Regions from separate parts of the Lysobacter sp. Soil_N_51 genome, predicted to be linked through region 2. Evidence: riboswitches for the same ligand, from Rfam matches in the RefSeq annotation. Region 2 holds a riboswitch; each other region holds the start of a gene.
The links. Region 2 has a riboswitch for cobalamin ahead of AC3A4T_RS12405 (ribonucleoside-diphosphate reductase subunit alpha). Riboswitches for the same ligand answer to the same signal wherever they lie in the genome.
Positions count from the first base shown of each region.

Region 1: linked by a shared signal. The riboswitch ahead of btuB (TonB-dependent vitamin B12 receptor) and the one ahead of AC3A4T_RS12405 (ribonucleoside-diphosphate reductase subunit alpha) in region 2 are both predicted to bind cobalamin.
Region 3: linked by a shared signal. The riboswitch ahead of btuB (TonB-dependent vitamin B12 receptor) and the one ahead of AC3A4T_RS12405 (ribonucleoside-diphosphate reductase subunit alpha) in region 2 are both predicted to bind cobalamin.

Region 1 is NZ_JBDGLR010000002.1:408,574-415,380, forward strand. It holds gene AC3A4T_RS04725 (hypothetical protein) at 1-864, shown strand, start outside; gene AC3A4T_RS04730 (hypothetical protein) at 866-1,807, shown strand; gene btuB (TonB-dependent vitamin B12 receptor) at 1,995-3,887, opposite strand; cobalamin riboswitch at 4,013-4,254, opposite strand; gene AC3A4T_RS04740 (TfoX/Sxy family protein) at 4,746-5,180, opposite strand; gene AC3A4T_RS04745 (GAF domain-containing protein) at 5,177-5,659, opposite strand; gene bioD (dethiobiotin synthase) at 5,827-6,531, shown strand.
Region 2 is NZ_JBDGLR010000006.1:89,932-96,738, forward strand. It holds gene AC3A4T_RS12385 (COG3904 family protein) at 1-257, shown strand, start outside; gene AC3A4T_RS12390 (acyl-CoA thioesterase) at 493-849, opposite strand; gene AC3A4T_RS12395 (ribonucleotide-diphosphate reductase subunit beta) at 1,092-2,138, opposite strand; gene AC3A4T_RS12400 (four helix bundle protein) at 2,208-2,570, shown strand; gene AC3A4T_RS12405 (ribonucleoside-diphosphate reductase subunit alpha) at 2,604-4,955, opposite strand; cobalamin riboswitch at 5,363-5,645, opposite strand; gene AC3A4T_RS12410 (DUF2339 domain-containing protein) at 5,769-6,807, shown strand, end outside.
Region 3 is NZ_JBDGLR010000005.1:500,764-507,570, forward strand. It holds gene AC3A4T_RS11895 (TonB-dependent receptor plug domain-containing protein) at 1-1,326, opposite strand, end outside; gene AC3A4T_RS11900 (SDR family oxidoreductase) at 1,882-2,637, opposite strand; cobalamin riboswitch at 2,781-3,041, shown strand; gene btuB (TonB-dependent vitamin B12 receptor) at 3,290-5,119, shown strand; gene AC3A4T_RS11910 (hypothetical protein) at 5,176-5,766, shown strand; gene AC3A4T_RS11915 (hypothetical protein) at 5,848-6,456, shown strand; gene cobO (cob(I)yrinic acid a,c-diamide adenosyltransferase) at 6,453-6,807, shown strand, end outside.

The sequences.
Region 1 (6,807 bases), on a different contig from region 2:
GCGAGCATGCCGATCGCGTTCGAACCGATCGATCTGAAGTCGGCGCAGGTCGCGCTGGACTACGGCGACAAGAAGAAGCCGCGTGATCACAAGCACGCCGACTTCGTGTTCACGCCCGGCGAAACCGGGGTCAAGCGCTTCGAAGCGTTCATGAACGAGACCCGCGACATCGGCTACGACGCCGCGTTCCAGTACCACTTCGATCCGCAGTCCGACTGGGCCGCCGACCGCAGCTCGTACACGATCCCGGCGGCCAAGACCGAAGACCGCACCTTGTTCGTCAATCCCTACGAACACGTCGAGTTCCGTCAGATCACCGCGACCCCGGGCGACATCGATTGGGAAGTGGTCGAATCGATCGACGTGAAGTTGCAGGCGCGCGGCTACACCACGCCCGAGCCCAAGACCACGTTGACCCTGACCAAGACTTCCGGTCCGAAGACCTGGCGTCTGCGCGGCGCCAAGCCGGCCCCGGCCGATCGCGGCGTGACCTACCAGGTCATTCAACGGCGCAAGGGCGTGAGCCAGGCCGATCCGGCGTCGCCGCCGGTGGAAGTCGATGTGCCCGAGTTGATCGTGCACGACAGCTTCGAGGATGCGCTGCAGCTCGAATTCATCCCGGTGTTCGATCAGGCCATGGTCAAGCGCGTCTACATCGACGTGAAGTACGAGGACGGCGCCTACAAGCGCAACGAACGCATCGAGATGGCCGGCAGCCAGGCCGATCCGGTCAAGCTGCGCATCGCCTTGAAGCACGCGGACAAGCGCAAGTTCCGTCGCCGCTTCACCTTCGTCGGCATGCAGGGCCAGTTCGATCAGCGCGCCTGGGTGGACGAGACCGAAGAACTGATCGCGGTGCAGTGACATGAAGAACGCCGCCTACGTGATGCCGTTCGAAGTCACCGGGGCGTTGCCCGCGCCGGTCGCCGCGACCTTGCGGCGGCTGCGCGCGGTGCTGCCGGCGCAGGCCGATGCGGCGCAGGCGATGTTGGAACGCGTGCTCGCGCCGTTGGCCGAGTCGGTCTGGCCGGAGATGGCCTGGCGTTTCAGCAGCCTGACCAACACCGGCGTGCCGGTGGAGTTCGCCTGGACCACGCGCGAAGCCGCGGTGCGCTGGACCGCCGAAGTCGCCGCGCCGGAAACCGACGACGGCGAACGATTGGCGATCGCCGCGCGCGCGCTGGACTGGCCGCTCGATTCGTCGCCGGCCGATCTGGCGATGTGGTTCGCGCATCAGCGCGATTGCCGCTTGAAGTTCGGCGCCTGGGCGTCGGCGCGTCACGGCGACGGCACCGCGACCAAGTTGTACGCGGATCTGCCGTCGGGCCGTCTGCCGTCGGCATGGCAAGGCCGTCACCCGGTGCTCAATTCGACCTTGTTGTTCTGGCGCATGGCCGGGGTCAATCCCGATGGCAGTGTCGAGTTCTATGCGCGCGCTCACGACCTCGACCTGAGTGGACTGGCGTCGTTGGCGCAGACGGTGCTCGGCGATGCGATGCCGATGATGGATCGGTTGGCGGTGTTGATGCCGGGCTGCGATCTGCCGCGGCCGTCGGGCCTGAGTCTGGCCCTGTCGGCGAACGGCGAACCGCGCGCGCTGACCTGGTTCACTTTCGCCAAGGCGATCTACCGCGACGACGCGCAAGTCGCCTCGGTATTGCGCGGCGTCGGCCAAGGTGTTTCGGCGCAGGTGTACGAGGCGTTGTCGTCCGGTCCGGACGACGGCCGCTGGCGGCACGGCATGATCGGCGTGGGCGGCGATATCGCCGGCAAAGCCTGGGTGCAGTGCGGGGTGCGGCCGACTTGAGTTTGCGAGGCGATGCGTTCGTCGGGCATCGCGATGCGGTATCGATGAAAGCGCAAAAGTCGGGCGAAACCCGCGGACGATCATAAAGACGAAAGGCCCGGCGCAATGCCGGGCCTTTGTCGTCGCAACGTTACAGCGATGTAGAACATCGCATCGATCGGTACGAAACCGACCGATGCGTGACGCCTCAGTTCTTCGGCGCGTAACGCAGGGTCACGAACCACTCGCGGCCGGGCTGGTTGTAGTACGACACGGTCTCGTAGTCGCGATCGAACACATTGGCCACGCGCGCCTGCAGGCTCAGCGCGTCGCTGATCGCATACTCGGCGCGCAGGTCGAAGGTGCCGTAACCACCGACGCGGCTGCTGTTGCCGACATCGTCGTAACGCGAGCCGTAACCGACCGCGGTCGCGCCGATGCGGAACTTGCCGAACGCGCGATCCAGATCGATGCGGCCGCTGCGCTTTGCGCGGCGCGGCAGGTCGTTGCCGCGGTAGAAGCCGACCCGGTTCTCGGTGTCGAGGAAGCTCGCGCTCGCCGCCAGGGTCCACTGCGCGAAGGTGGTGTCGATGCCGATCTCGGCGCCGCGCATGCGCGCGCGTTCGATGTTGTTGGGCAGGTTGATCGACGAGTCGAAGGTGATCAGCTGATCGACGCGGGTATCGAAACCGTCGATGCGCGCGTTGAAGTTGTCGCCACGGTAGGCCAGGCCCAGTTCCCAGGTCTTGGACTCTTCCGGCTTGAGGTCGGCGTTGCCGAAGAACGGGAAGTATAGCTCGTTGAAGGTCGGTGCCTTGAACGCGGTGCCGTAGCCCACGGTCACGCGCCAACGCTCGGCGAAGCTCAGGCCCCACGCGGCGCCGCCGGTGGTGTGGCCACCGAACTGCTCGTTGTCGTCGCGGCGCACGCTGGCTTCGAACGACTGGTTGCCGAAGCGGCCCTGGTACTGGAGGAAACCGGCCTTGTTGTCGCGTTCGAGTTCGTCGTACACGGTGTTGCTGTCGACCCGGTCGCGCAGCCAATCGAAGCCCGCGGTCAGCGTATTGCCTTCGAAGAGATTGAAATCGGCCTGCAAGGTCGCGCTGTCGCGATCGGTATCGAAGAAGCCGATGCGCTGCCCCGGAGAAACGCTGTTGGGAAAGGCGTGGGGGCCCTTGAGATCGTAATTCTGCGAACCATCGACATTGCGGCCCGCGCTGAGCTGCACATGCACCGTATCCGACGGACGCCAGTCGAGCTTGCCGCCGATCACCTGCTGCACGGTCTCGGAATAATTGCCGAAGTCGCCGTCGTAGGCGTTCTCGCCTTCCGCGCGCAGCGCCTGGCCTTCGATGCTCCACTGGTCGTTGATCTCGATGCCGCCGCGCAGCGACAGCGAATGGCTCTCGTAGCCGTCGCGATCAGGTTCGTCGGTGAAGCAGCCGGCGAACACCGGGAAGCCGGCGCCGCGGCAGGCGTTGATGCCCTGGGTCTTGCGGAAGCTGTAGTCGGCGCCGAACCAGCCGCGGCCGCTGCGGCCGCCGAAGCCGGTGCCGAATTCGATGGTGCCGTTGCTGCCGCCGCCGACATGCGCGCGCGGGGCGAAGCCCTGCTGCTCGCGGCGGGTGAACACCTGGATCACGCCGCCGATGGCGTCGGCGCCGTACAGGCTCGAACGCGGGCCGCGCACGATCTCGATCCGGTCGATCAATTCGAGCGGCAGGTCCTGCAGCGAGGCCAAGCCCGAGGTCGGCGAACCGATGCGGATGCCGTCGACCAGCACCAGCACGTGGTCGGACTCGCTGCCGCGCAGGAACAGCGTGGTGAGCTTGCCGGCGCCGCCCTGGTTGGCGAGGGTGATGCCGGCGCGGCCGCGCAGCAGATCGTTCAGATCGCGCGCCTGGCTGCGCTGGATGTCGCTGCGATCGAGCACCTCGACCGGGGTCAGCAGGTCGTTGACGCTGACCGCGGTGCGGTTGGCGGTGACGACGACTTCGTCCAGATCGGTGGCCTCGCCGGCGGGCGCCGCGGCCGCGACGGTCGGCAGGGCCAGGGCGATGGCGAAGGAAAGGTTCAGGGCACGCAGACTTGCAACCGGCATGGGGTAGCTCCAGCGCGCGCCGTGGCGCACGCGATTACGACAACGGAATGGGCGGTTGCGAAAGAAGGCGAGCGGGCAGCAAGGCGCACGAAGTGCAACAGCCGCCGCGATGCCCTCCGCATCGCAACCTGTAGCACCCCAAGGCCGGTCTCCGGACTCGCCAGCGGGCCGACGCGGGGTCGACTCCGGTCGCGGCGCCTTCCCGTGCCTTGCACAGTGGCGGATGCCGCGATCTGACTGGCTTACCGTTGCGGGGGCAGTGCCGGAATGGCGCCGGCTCGTCCGATCGGAGGAGGGCGTGTCACCGGCTTCCCGTTTCAACCCCGGCGGCGCAAGCCGTGGGGTCACCTTGAAGCGGTGCGCAGTCTACGCGATGCGGGGGGCAAAGTCCGGGCGGGCCCTCACCCCAACCCCTCTCCCGCAAGCGGGAGAGGGGCTTAAGGCGGCGTGGGGCTGAAAGTCTTCTCTGTCGGGCAGTCCAAAGCGCCCTGGCCGGGAGCCGGGCCAACCACAAGCTCAAGGATGTTCCCTTCTCCCGCCTTGCGGGAGAAGGTGCCCGAAGGGCGGAAGAGGGCACGCGCGCCGGCAACTGCCACGAGGTTCACCGCCGCCGACCGACGCCTTACAGCTCGGGAGAAGGGCTTAAGGCCGCATGGGGCTGAAAGTGTTCTCAGTCGGGCCGTCCACAGCGGCCTGGCCGGAAGTCGCGCCAACCACAAGCTCAAGCACGTTCCCTTCTCCCGCCTTGCGGGAGAAGGTGCCCGAAGGGCGGAAGAGGGCACGCGCGCCGGCAACTGCCACGACGTTCACCGCCATCGACCGACGCCTCACAACTAAGGCCAACCGAACCGGCCGACCTCAATCGTGGCGTTCTTCGCCGTCCTGATCGCCCCGCCGCTCATCGCCGCCGGACCCATCGTCGTCGTCATGCGCCGCCGGGCCGCCGTCGTAGGCGGTGTTGTCCTCGTGCCGTTCCTCGGCATGCATGGTCGTGTGCACCGGCGCGGCGGCCGGCTTGTTGCGCGGCGCCGGCAGCAGCGCGGTCGCCGCTTCGGCGGCCAGGATCAGCTCCTGGCGGCGTTCGTCGCTGATCTCCTGCCAATGGCAGTCGAGCAGCGCGCCTTCGATCGCGTAAAGCAGGTTCAAGGTCGGCTTGAAGCCGGCGCGCTTGACCCGCATGAACGCCTCGACCGTGCCGATCGCGGCAATATCTTGATGCGTGCGCAGACCCACTTGGCGCAGCCAAGCCGCACTTTTGGGGCCGATATTGCGCATCTTGGGTGCTGCGGTCATGCCACAGACTCCAGGTAGACCTGCGCCAGGGCTTCCAGGCCGGCCTGGTCGTCGGCATCGAAGCGGTTCGGCACCGGGCTGTCGAGATCGAACACGCCGATCAGCCGGTCGCCCTTGAACAGCGGCACCACCACCTCCGAACGCGAGGCCGCGTCGCAGGCGATATGGCCGGGGAAGTCGTGGACATCGGCGACGCGCTGGGTCTGGCGGCTCGACGCGGCGGCGCCGCATACGCCCTTGTCGAGCGGAATACGCACGCAGGCCGGCAGGCCCTGGAACGGCCCGACCACCAATTCGGTGCCATCGTAGAAATAGAAGCCGACCCAGTTGAGCTGCGGCAGCGCCTGATTGACCAGCGCCGACAGGTTGGCGGCATTGGCGACCCGGTCGCGCTCGCCGTCGAGCAGGCCGCGTGCCTGATCGAGCAACTGGGCGTACTGCTCGGGCTTTCCGCCCGAAAGTGTGGAGGCTGTAAACATTCAGGGAGTGTAACAGCGGGGCCTGCCGCGACTACCATGGCCGGCTGGCATCGCCGAAAAGCGCGAGATGAGTCACATCCACGGTGACTTGAGCGCCCACGCTGCCTGCGTCTTGTCCGCCTTACCGCATCGCTTTATCCAGCCTCCAGGACCCCGCGCCTCCCCGCATGACCGAATCTTTCAGCCTTCCGCGCGGCCCGATTCCCCGGGGCGTGTTCGTCACCGGCACCGACACCGGCATCGGCAAGTCGCTGGCCAGCGCCACGCTGCTGCACTGCTTGCGCTCGCTCGGGGCGCGCGCGGTCGGCATGAAACCGGTCGCCAGCGGCTGCGAGGCCAGCGCCGAGGGCTGGCGCAACGAGGACGCCCTGCTGCTGCAGGCGGCCAGTGCGCCGACCCCGCGCTACGACGACGTCAATCCCTATGCGCTGCCGCAACCGCTGGCCCCGGAGATCGCCGCCGCGCAGGCCGGAGTCGAGATCGCGCTCGCGCCGATCCTGCAGGCGTATGCGCGACTGTCGGCGCAGGCCGATACGGTCGTGGTCGAAGGCGTCGGCGGCTGGGCCGCGCCGATCAGCGCCGAGCTCGATCAGATCGACCTGGTGCGCGCGCTGGATCTGCCGGTGGTGCTGGTGGTCGGCATGCGGCTGGGCGCGATCAACCACGCGCGGCTGAGCGCGCGCGCGATCCAGGCCGATGGCGCGCGGCTGGTCGGCTGGATCGCCAACGGCATCGACCCGCACATGGCGAGCGCCGAGGAAAACTTCCAGATCCTGTGCCGTCGCCTGCCGGTGCCGTGCTGGGGCCGGCTGCCGTATGCGCCGTCGCCCGATCCGGCCGCGATGGCGGGGCTGTTGACGCCGGTGTTCTGAAAACGCGGTATCGGCGAGGCGGACTGGGCGGAGTTACGCCTTGCGATGCTGGGCTGCGAACGTGGTGTCCGGCGCGTTCGAAAGGGCGGCCCGCGCCTAGGCCCGGGATCATTCGGTGGTATCCGCACGGCTGATTGCATGCGTCGGCAGAGCGCGATGGCGAAGCGGTCCAGTCGAGCGATCGCGATCAGGCATTCGCCATCGATCCACCGCCACGGCCACTTTCGTACACACAACAAAAAACCCGACAGCCTGCGCTGCCGGGTTTTTGTATCC
Region 2 (6,807 bases):
TCCGCCGCGCCTTCGACGCCCAGTGCATGGCCACCGGCAAGAATTTCGAATCCATGCCCGAATGCGCCAAGGCGCTGCAGGGCGAATACGGTTTCCCGGACAAGGCCTGCCCGTCCGACAGTCCGGCCGATCTGTATGCGCGCGATCTGCCCAACCTGCTGCCGTTCGAGGAAGAGGCGGTGAGCGACGAGGCCAAGGCTGCTGGCGATGGCGCGAAGGGCGCGGCGAAGAAGTCGGCGCCCAGGCAGGTCGAGTAGAACCGGCCTGATCACCGGGCTGATGCGCATCCGGCGGCGGCCGCTGGCTGGTGCCGGAGGTGATGTTTTTCGCGATCGCGACGAAAAGCGTCGGGCCGAACTCCCTCACAACAGACCCGTTGCCCGCGTTGCGGTGGAGCCATCGCGCTTGCGATGACGGGCCGGACTCTTCCGAGGGAAGGGCTTCAGCCCGGACGCGAGGGCGCCGGCGCGACGCCGAGCCGAACCCCGTCGCTCATCGCGCCAGCGGCGGCACCGGCGTGGGCTTGCCGTCGATGCCGAGCGCGATCATGGTGAAACGGCCGCGCGTGGCGAGTTGGGAATCGCCGGTGAGCAAGTCTTCCTTGTGCATCTCGACCTCGACCTGCATCGAGGTGCGGCCGGTTTCGATCACCCGCGCGACCAGTTCGACCAGCGCGCCCTTCGGCACCGCGGTGTGGAAATCGATCTGTTCCGAGCGCGCGGTGACCACGACCGTGCGCGCGTAGCGCGTGGCGGCGATGAAGGCGGCCTTGTCCATCCACGCCAGCGCCTGTCCGCCGAACAGCGTGCCCAGATGGTTGGTGTGATCGGGGAACACGATCTCGGTCATGCGGGCTTCGGGCATAAGGCTAGGAGTGAGTTTAGAGGAGTGAGGAGTGAGTGGGGGCGGCGAGAATCGGGCGGACGAGGCGAGGGCGAGGAGAGCGCTTTTTCGCCTCTACTCAGGCTAGGAGTGAGTGCAGAGAAGTGAGGAGTGAGTGGGGAAAGGCGAAAGCCGACGAAATAGAACGAGGAGCAAGTAGACGCCCTTGTTTTTACTCACTCCTCACTCTTCTCAACTAATTTTTGACTTTAAAACGCTTCGTCAAACGCCACTTCGCCCTGCACGCCGACCTGATACGCCGAGACCCGGCGTTCGAAGAAGTTGGTCACTTCCTGCACGTCCTGCAGGTCCATGAACGCGAACGGGTTGGTCGAGCCGAAATGCTTCGGCATGCCGAGCTGGGCCATGCGCTGGTCGGCGCAGTATTCCAGGTACTGGCGCATGTCCTTCAACGACAGGCCGACCACGCCGCCCGACAGCACGTCCTGGGCGAACTGGTATTCGCAATCCACCGCGTCCTCGAACATCTTCACCACCTGCGCGCGCAGGTCGGCGTCGAACAGGTCGGGCTCTTCCTCGCGCGTGGTGCGGATCACTTCGAACGCGAACGCCATGTGGCAGCTTTCGTCGCGGAACACCCAGTTGGTGCCCGAGGCCAGGCCGTTGAGCAGGCCGCGCGAACGCAGGTAGTACACGTAGGCGAACGCGGCGAAGAAGAACAGGCCTTCGATGCAGCCGGCGAAGCAGATCAGGTTGAGCAGGAACTGGCGGCGCTGCTCGCGCGTCTCGATGCGCTGCAGACCCTGGATCGAATCCATCCAGCGGAAGCAGAACTCGGCCTTGGCCCGGATCGAGGCGATGTTCTCGACCGCGTCGAAGGCCTTGGCGCGCTCGTTCGGATCGGGCAGGTAGGTGTCGAGCAGGGTCAGGTAGAACTGCACGTGCAGCGCTTCTTCGTACAGCTGCCGCGACAGGTACATGCGCGCTTCGGGCGCGTTGATGTGCTGATACAGGTTCAGCACCAGATTGTTCGACACGATGCTGTCGCCGGTGGCGAAGAACGCGACCAGGCGCTCGACCAGATGCCGCTCGGCCGGGCCGAACTTGTGCTTGAGGTCGTTGACGTCCTGGGAGAAATCCACTTCCTCGACGGTCCAGGTGTTGCGGATCGCGTCGCGGTACATCTCGTAGAAGTGCGGGTAGCGCATCGGCCGCAAGGTGAGGTCGAAGCCTGGGTCCAGAAGCTTGGTATCGAGTGCAGAAGAGTGAGGAGTGAGTGGGGAAGTCGCTGACATGGACATAAGGGGTTTTCCGATTTTAGGTATGCGGCGGATGCGTCAACCTCGGTTATGAGGGAGGAGCCGGTGCACTACCAGGTAACTACGATTTGGGGCAAGTCCATGAGGCTGGCGGAACGGGTTTGCGTCGTTTCGACGCAACTCCCCGCGATGGAGCGATATGGAATTCGGTTGCAGCTGACGCGATCTGCGGTGTCGGTGCCTAGCAACATCGCGGAGGGCTGGACACGGGAGTCGAAGAAGGAGAAGGCGCAGTTCCTGGCGATCGCACACGGTTCGCTGTCGGAGCTTCACACCCAACTGCTGATCTGCGAGCGAGTGGGCTGGTTGTTTCCGGCCAATCTCGTCGAAATAAAATCTCTCATCGACGAGATCAGCCGGATGCTTACCGTCCTGCGAAGAGCCTCAAGAACCGGCAAGCCGCCCTGACTCACTCCTCACTCCTCTCAACTCACTCCTACCTCACTGACAGGCTTCGCAGGACTCGGGGTTTTCCAGCGAGCAGGCGATCGCCTCGCTCGGCGTGAATTCCTGGATCGGCGCGGGCGCCGCCACCGGCGCGCTGACCGTGGTCTTGGCGATCTTGGTGGCCGGACGCGAACGCAGGTAGTACGTCGTCTTCAGGCCCTTCTTCCAGGCGTACATGTACATCGAGCTGAGCTGGCCGATGTTCGGGCTTTCGATGAACAAGTTGAGCGACTGGCTCTGGTCGATATACGCACCGCGCTCGGCGGCCATGTCGATCAGCGAACGCATCGGCAGCTCCCACGCGGTGCGGTAGACCTGACGCAAGGCCTCGGGCACTTCGGTCACCGACTGGATCGAACCTTCGGCCATCTTGATCCGGTCGCGCATCTCGGCGGTCCACATGCCGAGCTTCTTGAGTTCTTCGACCAGGTACTTGTTGACCACCAGGAAGTCGCCCGACAGCGTCTCGCGCTTGAACAGGTTCGACACCTGCGGCTCGATGCACTCGTAGCAACCGGCGATGGAGGCGATGGTCGCGGTCGGCGCGATCGCGATCAGCAGCGAATTGCGCAGGCCGTGTTCGGCGATGCGCTTGCGCAGTTCGTCCCAGCGCTCGGGCTGCGACGGGGTCACGCCCCAGGCTTCGAACTGCAGTTCGCCGACGCTGGCGCGGGTGTCGTCGAACGACGGGTGCTTGCCGTGTTCCATCGCCAGTTCGTTCGACGCCGACAGGGCGTGGAAATAGATGGCTTCGGCGATTTCCATCGCCAGCTTGCGCGCAGGTTCCGAGTCGAACGGCAGGCGCAGTTTGAAGAACACATCCTGCAGGCCCATCGAACCCAGGCCGACCGGACGCCATTTCAGATTGGCGCGGCGCGCGGTTTCGATCGGGTAGAAGTTCAGATCGATGACGCGATCGAGCTGACGCACCGCAAGGCGCACGGTCTCGGCGAGCTTGTCGAAATCGAACGCGCCCTTGCCGTCGTCATACATCTCGACGTGATGCGAGAGGTTGATCGAACCCAGGTTGCACACCGCGGTTTCGTCCTGCGAAGTGACTTCCAGGATCTCGGTGCACAGGTTCGACAGATGGATGACGTTGCCGTCGCGCAGGGTCTGGTTGGACGCGCGGTTGGACTTGTCCTTGAAGTTCATCCAGCCGTTGCCGGTCTGCGCCAGGGTGCGCATCATCCGGCCGTAGATGTCGCGCGCCTTGACCTTCTTGGCGGCCAGGCCGGCGGCTTCGGCGGCGTGGTAGGCGCGGTCGAAGGCTTCGCCCCACAGGTCGGTCAGCTGCGGCACCTTGGACGGGTCGAACAGCGACCAGTCGGCATCGGCCTCGACCCGGCGCATGAATTCGTCCGGAATCCAGTTGGCCAGGTTGAGGTTGTGGGTGCGGCGCGCTTCGTCGCCGGTGTTGTCGCGCAGTTCCAGGAATTCTTCGACGTCGGCGTGCCACGGCTCCAGGTACACGCAGGCCGCGCCCTTGCGCTTGCCGCCCTGGTTGACCGCCGCGACGGAGGCGTCGAGGGTCTTCAGCCACGGCACGATGCCGTTGCTCAAGCCATTGGTCGAACGGATCAGCGAGCCGCGCGAACGGATGCGCGTATAGCTCAAGCCGATGCCGCCGCTGAACTTGCTGAGCTTGGCCACGTCCATGTAGCGCTTGTAGATGCTTTCCAGCGAATCGTCGGGCGAATCGAGCAGGAAGCAGCTCGACAGCTGTTCGTGGGTGGTGCCGGCGTTGAACAGGGTCGGCGAGGACGGGATGTAGTCGAGCTGGGCCATGCGGCGGTACAGCGCGAGCGCGTCGCTGACGTCTTCGCTCAGCGCGCAGGCGATGCGCAGGAAGAACTGCTGCGGTGTCTCGATGACGGTGCGCGCGGTGGGATGGCGCAGCAGGTAGCGGTCGTACAGGGTGCGCAGGCCGAAGTAATCGAACTTGGCGTCGAGGCTGCGGTCGATCGCGTCGTTGAGCTTGCGTGCGTTGGCCTGGACGAAGGTCACCAGGCGCTCGTTGATCAGGCCCAGTTCGTGGCCGCGCTGGATCGACTGCGAGAACGCGTGGATCTCGATGCCGGCGACTTCCTTCTCGATCACGCCGGCGAGCAGGCGCGCGGCGAGACGGCCGTATTCGGGTTCTTCGGCGGTCAGCAGGGCGGCGGTGCGGATCGACAGTTCGTCGAGTTCCTGGGTGGTCGCGCCGTCGTACAGGCCGGAGATGGTGCGGGTCGCCACGCGCATCGGGTCGATCGAATACAGGTTCTCGCCGCTGCGGGTCACCGCGCGCACGATCTTGTTGAGGTCGACCGGTTCGCGACGACCGTTGCGCTTGGTCACGCTCATGGTCAGGTTGGCGGCGGGCGGGGTCAGGGCGAAACCGGGCGCGGCGTCGTGCGCATCGCGGGCAACGGGTTTGGCGGGGGCGGCGGGGATGTCCGCGACGGGGGCGGCGGACGGATCGGTTGCGAGCGTGGTCATGAGCGTTACTCCGGGGCGTGGATGCACGGTGCGGAGACGCCGACGCACCACCGACGACGAACCGCGCGCGCGGCGTCACCGATGGCACGGCCGTGCCCCCGCGGGCGGGAATCTCGGAGCTTGCTGGCTGGGTGTCGCGCGGCCCGAGACGCGAGGTCCGGGACGGCCGCTCCGCGCATCGCGCCGGAACGGACGGGCGCGACGGTGGACCGTCGTGCCGCGACACCGGCCGTCTTCCTCCGAAGACTCCTTAGGGCCGGGACCGCGCGGTGTGCGACGCGCGGCTGTCGGCAGGTCTTCGGGCTCGGGACCCGGAGCGAGAAACGGGCAAAGAGAAGTGAGCGACGAGGGGTGACCCGTATCTCACTTTTCTTTGCCCGTGTCCCGTTCCTCCTACCAGGATCGCTTCCCAGGCGTACCGCCCAGTGCCATGACCCGTTCGTTTCCCATACCGCTGCGGGGCAGCGCCGGCTTCGAAGCGCGCGTGAGCGCGATTCCTACCGGCTTCCCTTTTCAGCCGACCTCGCGATCGGCACCGACGAGCACAACATAGTGTGGTTGCGCGATTTCGTCAACGCGATATGTGGTGGGAGAATCGTGTATATAAGGAGTGAAGGCGATGCTTCCCTCCACCGCGCATCGGTGTAACCTGCCCGCCATAAGGACTGGGGAACTGTGATGGAAGCACTGCTTGTGTTGTTGGGACTGGGTTTGCTGCTGGTCCCGGTTCTGCTCATCGTCGCGCTGGTCCAGGTGTCCGGACTCAAATCGCGGGTGAGCGAACTCGAACGCCGACTCAACCAGGCCGCGCCGGCCCCGTCGGCCCGTCCGGCCCCGGTCGCGCGCAGCCTCGATGACGAGACCCTGGCCGAGCGCATGGCGCGCGAAGCGCCGCCGCCGCGACCGCAGGCGACCGTCCCCGAGGCCGCCGTCCCGCCGCCCGCGCGCGTGGCGCCCGAAGCGCCGCTGGCCGCCGCGACCGCGTCGTCGCCGCCGCCGTTGCCGCCCACGCCCCCGACAGCCGCGCCCCCGACGGCTCCGCCGCCGCCGCGCCCGATCCCGCCGCGTCGGCCGGCCACGCCGGTCGAACCCGACGTGTTCACCCTCGGCGTGCGCTGGGTGCGGCGCTGGTTCACCGAGGGCAACGTGCCGGTCAAGGTCGGCATGCTGGTGTTGCTGGCCGGCGTCGCGGCGTTGCTCAAGTACGCCAGCGATCAGGGCTGGATGCGGGTGCCGATGGAGTTCCGTCTGGCCGGCATCGCGATCGCGGCGATGGCCGGGCTGGTGTTCGGCTGGCGCCAGCGCGAACGCAAGCGCATTTTCGGCCTGAGCCTGCAGGGCGGCGCGATCGGCGTGTTGCTGCTGGTGGTGTTCGCCGCGTTCAAGCTGTACGGCATGATCCCGGCCGGCGCGGCGTTCGCGATCAGCGTGGTGCTGGTCGCCGGCGCCGGGGTGCTGGCGGTGAAACAGAACGCGCTGGCTTTGGCGGTGTTCGCGATACTCGCCGGTTTCCTCGCGCCGATCTGGCTGTCGACCGGCTCGGGCAATCACGTCGCCTTGTTCGGCTACTACGCCGTGCTCAACGCCGGCATCTTCGCGATCGCCTGGTGGCGCGCGTGGCGCATCCTCAATCTGCTCGGCTTCGTCTTCACCTGGGGCATCGGCAGCCTGTGGGGCGTGCTCAAGTACCGGCCGGAACATTTCTCCACCACCGAGC
Region 3 (6,807 bases), on a different contig from region 2:
GGCATCGCTGGCGCGGAAACCGGAGAACACCTGCGCGCCGGGAATGATCTGGCCGTTGGACGCCGGCACGCCGCCGTTGGCGTACGACAGCGGCTCGCCGGCGCGTTCGGAGAATTCTTCGCCGCGCCACTCCGCGCCCCAGGCGAAGGTCACCGGGTATTGCCAGCCGAAGTCGACCGACTTGGTGAAGTCCAGGTTGAGCACGTGCTGGGTGACTTCGAGCGCGCCGGCGTAGAAGTTGGTCGGCGAGGTCGGGCCGAGGCTGCGGTTGAGGGTGTTCTCGATGTCGAAGGTCAGGCCGTTGTGGCCGTAGTTGTAGCTCAGGTCGATCTGGGTGCCGCCGGCGGTTTCGCTGCGCAGGCCCACCACCGCGGCGCGGTCCTTGCTGATGTTGTGGATCTGCGGCAGGAAACCGTTGGGATAGATCGACGGGATGTTGCGCGGATCGCCGGCGAAGCGGAAGTAACCGTTGGAGAGCACGTCGCGCTTGCTGTAACTGCCGAACGAATAGAAGGTCAGGTAATCGGTCGGACTGTATTCGCCGTTGTACGAGATCGCGCCCTGATCGATTTCGGGATCGCCGTAACGCTGTTCGACCACGCCCTGGAACGGACGCGCGCGGTTGGTCTGGTCCTGATGGCCGCCTTGCGCGGCCAGATGCAGCTTGCCGTTTTCGCCGAGTTTGAAACCGGCGTCGCCGGACAACTGGTACTGCTCGCCGTCGCCGGCGCTGTACTGGCCGTAGCGCGCGGCGATGCTGCCGCCCGAATCGCTGCCCTTGAGCACGATATTGACCACGCCGGCGATCGCGTCGGAGCCGTACTGGGCCGAGGCGCCGTCGCGCAGCACTTCCACGCGTTCGATCGAGGCGATCGGGATCGCGTTGAGATCGACCGGCGAGGAGCCGCGGCCCTGGCTGCCGTTGAGATTGATCAGCGCGGTGGTGTGGCGGCGCTTGCCGTTGACCAGCACCAGCACCTGATCGGGCGCGAGGCCGCGCAACTGCGCCGGACGTACCGCGTCGGTGCCGTCGGTGATCGCCGGGCGCGGGAAGTTCAGCGAGGGCAGGGCGCGGGCGAGGGCGCTGGCCAGTTCGACCGTGCCGGTGGCTTCCAGGGTTTCGGGGGTGATGATGTCGATCGGCGCGGTGGACTCGGCCACGGTGCGGTCGGACACGCGGGTGCCGGTGACGATGACCTGATCGAGGGTCTTGGGATCGCTGCGCGCAGCGGGGTCCTGGGCCTGGGCGGCGGACGCGGACAGGGCGAGCAGCAGGCCGAGGGCCAGGGGATGGCGCGGACCGGCTGGGGTGCGGCGGACGGGCATGACGACTCCTTGCAGGGGGATGACAGCGATGTCATTGGGTTTAACACGGTTCTAACAAGTCGGTCAATAAAGCGGCCAGGATCTGGCTAACGCAAGTAGTCAAAAGGTGCTAGGCGTCTTGGATTCGGGATTCGGGATTCGGGAAGCGGGAAGCGGGAAGCGGGAAGCGGGAAGCGGGAAGCGGGAGAGCAAGGGCGGTTGCGGCGCGATCAGGTCGATTACTGCGTCTTGGGGCAAAGGGCGTCGTTGCAGTTGCGCCACGACGTCCGCGGATTCGCTTTTGCTCGTCATTCCCGCGAACGCGGGAATCCAGTGACTTGAACGTAGGTCCAGGACGCGACGTCGTCTCCGTTGTCTCGTCAAAGTCACTGGATTCCTGCGTTCGCAGGAATGACGGCATGTAAGTACGCAGCAGTCCGATCCCGCGTCCCCCGCTTTTGCCAATCCCAAATCCCAAATCCCAAATCCCAAATCCCGGCCCAATAAAAAACGCCGGGCCGCAACAAACGCGAACCCGGCGTCCGGAAGAAGAAGCGCGGCGCGCGGCCGCGACGCTCAGCTGATCAGCGCGCCGCCGTCGACGTCGATCACCGTGCCGGTGACGAAGGCGTTGTCGATCGCGAACAGGTAGGCCGAGGCGATTTCGTCGGCGCTGCCGACCCGGCCGACCGGCAGCCGGTCGCCGACCCGCGCCAGCATCGCCATGCGCGCCATCGGCTCCAGGCCGTTGTAGCCGTCGCTGTCGGTCAACCCGGGGCTGACCGCGTTGACCCGCAGCGGCGCCAGTTCGCGCGCCAGCACCTTGACGCTGGCTTCCAGCGCGGCGTTGATCAGGGTGCGGCCGAGCGCGCCCGGGGTGGCCTTGCGCGCGACGATGCCGGTGGTCAGGGTCACGCTGCCGTTGCGGCTCAGATAGGGCAGGGCCAGCTGCACCGCCTGGATCGAACCCCACAGCTTGCGTTCGAACGCCAGCCGCACCTCGTCCAGGTCCAGCTCGGCCAGGCGCAGGCCCGGCGAGGGCGCGTTGGCGGTGATGACGAGATGGTCGATCTGGCCGGCGTGGTCGAACAGGCGGCGCAGGCTGTCGGTGTCTTCGAGCAGGGCCTGATGGGTCTCGATGCCCGACTTGGCCAGCGGCCGCAGGTCTTGCGCGGTGGCTTCCAGGCCCGCCAGATCGCCGCAGGCGAGCATCAGCTCACCGCGGCGGCGCGACAAACGTGCCGACACCGCACGGCCGATGTTCGACTGCGCACCGATCACCAGACTGCGGACGATCGGCGCGGGGCTCAGACGGACATGGGCTGCGCTCATGGCGTGGCTCGGTTTACGAAGAATGTGCCTATCCTGCGCAACGGTCGGAAGTGGATGAATCAGACGCGTCCGAAATGTGCCCATAACTTCCTAAATGAACACGGCGACGCCCATACCGTGGCGTTTGTGTGGGACGCCGCTGCTAAGATGCCCGCGCTCAAGGTGATCGCCGACACGGTTCGGCGATTGAAACGGGAATCCGGTCGCGTCGCTGTCGTTCGTCAGCGCGCTCAAGCCGGAGCTGCCCCCGCAACGGTAGGCGAGTAGACGTAGCGCAATCGGCCACTGTGTCTCGACACGGGAAGGCGCGTTACGGAAGAGGCGGCATCGCTCGGTCCAACAACGACCGCGCCGGCCGCGCTTCGCTCGCAAGCCCGGAGACCGGCCCGGAGCGCGAACCGACAGGCGGTGGGCCGGTCTCGGGCGTCGTGCCTCCGCGCGTGCCCGCGTTGCATCCCCCGCATGTCACGACCCTGTCTGGACCGCGCGGGTGAGGCGCGGCCGTGGAGACCTGCCAGTGACTTTGCGTACCCGTTCCTTTTCCTGCCTGCGAGGTGTGCCGTCGCCGGCGTCCACCTTGCGTGCGCATGGCGTCAGCCATGCTGCGACCGTCGGCGTCAGCCATGCCGCGACCGTCGGCGTCAGCCTTGCCTTGAGCCTCTGCGCGCTGCCCGCGTTCGCCGCGCCCGCCGCGGTCGACCTGGATCAGGTGATAGTGACCGCCACCCGCACCGCGCAGACCCAGGACGCAACCCTGGCGGCGGTGACCGTGATCGATCGCGATGAGATCGACAGGCGCCAACCGTCCTCGCTGCCTGATCTATTGCGCGGCACCCCGGGCGCTTCGCTGGCCAACAACGGCGGCGCCGGCAAATCGACCTCGCTGTTCCTGCGCGGCACCGAATCCGATCACGTGCTGGTGCTGATCGACGGCATCAAGATCGGCTCGGCGACCAGCGGCGGCGCTTCGCTGCAGGACATTCCGGTCGAGCAGATCGAGCGTATCGAAATCGTGCGCGGGCCGTTCTCCAGCCTGTACGGCTCCGAGGCGATCGGCGGCGTCATCCAGATCTTCACCCGTCGCCCGCAAGGCCCGTTCGCGCCGAGTTTCGGCGTGTCGATCGGCAGCAACGCGACCCGTCGCGCGAGCGCCGGCGTGGCCGGCAAGGGTGAGCGCGGCTGGTATTCCATCAACGCCGCGCACGAACAGACCGACGGCATCAACGCCTGCCGCGGCAAGCCTTCGCCGGGCGGCGCGGGCTGCTTCACCAACTCGCCCGACCGCGACGGTTATCGCAACAGCTCACTGACCATGCAGGGCGGCTATCGCTTCAACAATCACTGGGACGGCGAAGCGCGCCTGTTCCGCGCCGAAGGCAACAACCGCTACGACGGCAGCCAGAACAACGAGGCCGACAACGTCCAGCAAGTGGCCGGCGCCAAGCTGCGCTACAAACCCAGCGAGCGGGTGACCCTGACCGCCAACGCCGGGCGCAGCGCCGACCTGAGCGACACCTACAGGAACGGCAAGTATTCGAGCACCTTCGATACCCGTCGCCAGCTGGGCTCGGTGCAGGGCGATTTCGGCATCGGCGCGGGCCTGTTGAGCGCCGGCTTCGATTGGCAGCGCGACGAAGTGGAAAGCAACACCGCCTACGCGCGCGACCGCCGCATCCTGCGCGGCGCCTTCGCGCAGTGGCAGCAGAGCTTCGGCGCGCACGCCGTGCAGGCCAGCCTGCGCCGCGACGACGACAGCCAGTTCGGCGGGCAAACCACCGGCAGCGCGCTGTGGGGCTGGGACCTGAGCGAATCGCTGCGGCTGACCGCGAGCTACGGCACCGCGTTCAAGGCGCCGACCTTCAACGAGCTGTATTACCCCGGCTTTGGCAACCCGCAGGTGCAACCGGAAACTTCGCGCAGCGTCGAAGTCGGCCTGCGCGGCACTCACGGCGCGCAGCGCCAGCACGTGTGGTCGCTCAACGCGTTCCAGACCCGGGTCGACGATCTGATCGCCTACGACGCCTCGATCGGTGCGCCGGGCAATGTCGACCGCGCGCGCATCCGCGGCCTGGAAGCGGTGCTCGATACCCGTCTGGCGCAGTGGGACCTGCGCGCCAGCGCGACCTGGCTGGACCCGCGCAACGACAGCCCCAACGCCTATCGCGACAACTATCTGCCGCGGCGCGCGCGGCAGAGCGCGCGGGTCGATGCCGATCGCCGTTTCGACATCGATGGCGCATCGTCCTGGTCGCTCGGCGCCAGCGTCTACGCCGCCGGCGAGCGCTACGACGAACTGGCCAATACCCGCCGCCTGGCCGGCTACGCTCTGACCGATCTGCGCCTGGGCTATGCCATCGACACGGCCTGGAGCCTGCAACTGTCGGCCAACAACGTCTTCGATCGCCGTTATGAAACCGCCGCCTTCTACAATCAACCCGGTCGCAACTATCTGTTGAGTCTGCGTTACCGCCCCTCCCGCTGACGGATCAGCATCCCGCCGGCCGCCCGCGCGGCCGGTTCGCAACGAGAGAGCCGCCGATGAACCTTCCGTCCCGACCCGCGCAATACGGCCTGTTCGCGGCCCTGCTGACGCTGATGCTCGCCACCCGCTTCCATCATTTCGGCGATGCGCTGCATCTGCCCGATGCCTCGATGGCGGTGTTCTTTCTCGGCGGTCTGTATCTGCGCCGGCATGCGGCGTTCGTCGGCTATCTGCTGGCGGCGGTGGCGATCGACTACATCGCGATCACCGGCCGCGGCCTGAGCTTCTTCCAGCACTACTGCGTGACGCCGTCGTATGCGTTCCTGCTGCTCGCGTACGCGGCGCTGTGGTACGCGGGCCGGATGTACGCGCCGCACATGGCGGCGCGGCCGCGCGCCTTGCTCGGCGGGCTCGGCGTGGCCTTGCTGGCGGCCAGCGTGTCGTTCCTGATTTCCAACGGCGCGTTTTATTGGTGGGGTGGACGTTATCCGCAGCCGCATTTCGCCGAGTACATCGAGCGGGTGTGGAAGTGGGGCCCGCTGTTCGTGCGTACCACGCTGGGCTATATCGCCGCGGGTTTCCTAGCGCATGCGCTGATCGCGCGTTACGCGCGGCCCCGCGACGCGCGTCCGCTGGCCGGGGCTTGATCGTCCCGGCCGCGTTCGTGCCGTCGTTGGCGGCGTCGTTGGCGGCGTCGTTGTTCGAACCCGATCTTCACGGAGCCTGATATGTCGACGATCGATCCCGTTGTTTTCACTGGACTGCCGCTGCGTTCGCGCATGGCCCAGGCCGGCGCCGGCCTTGCCCTGGCGGTGCTGATGATCTGCACGCGCGGCCAGCACTTCGCCACGGTCGATGCCTTGCCGAGCGCGTCGTGGGCGGTGTTCTTCCTGGCCGGCGCGCTGCTGCGGCCGGGCTGGATCTTCCCGGCCTTGTTCGTGCTGTCGTCGCTGCTGGATCTGGCCAGCCTGGCGCTGGGCCGGGTCACTGACTGGTGCCTGTCGCCGGCGTACTGGGCGCTGGCCCTCGCCTACGGCACGTTGTGGCTGGGCGGTCGCTATTACGCTCGGCTGCATCGCGATCACTGGAGCACCGTGCCGCGGCTGGTGCTGGTGTTGCTGGCGACTTCGGTGGTGGCGTATCTGATCTCGAAGGGCGGCTTCTATTTCCTGTCGGGCCGTTATCCCGATGCCTCGCTGGTCGGGTTCATCGACCGGATTCCGCAGTATTACCCGCGCACGCTCGGCACCCTGGCCGGTTACGTCGGCGCCGGTTTCCTCGCCTATGCGGTGGTCCGTTTCGCCCATGTCCGCCAGCGCAGCGGAGCGGCGGCATGAGCGCCGGCAGTGAAGACGGCAAGGATCGCGCCGGTTTTGCCGCGAGCAGCGACGAACGCCATCGCGAGCGCATGCAACGCAAGAAGGAACTGATCGACCGCAAGATCGCGCGCGCGACCATCGAGCGCGGCGTGCTGGTGGTCAACACCGGCAACGGCAAGGGCAAGAGTTCGTCCGGGTTCGGCATGCTCGCGCGCTCGCTGGGCCATGGCTTCCAGTGCGGCGTGGTGCAGTTCATCAAGGGCAGTTTCTCGACCGGCGAGGAAGCGTTCTTCCGCCGTTTCGAGGAACTGGACTATCACGTGATGGGCGAGGGCTTCACCTGGGAAACCCAGGACAAGGAGCGCGACA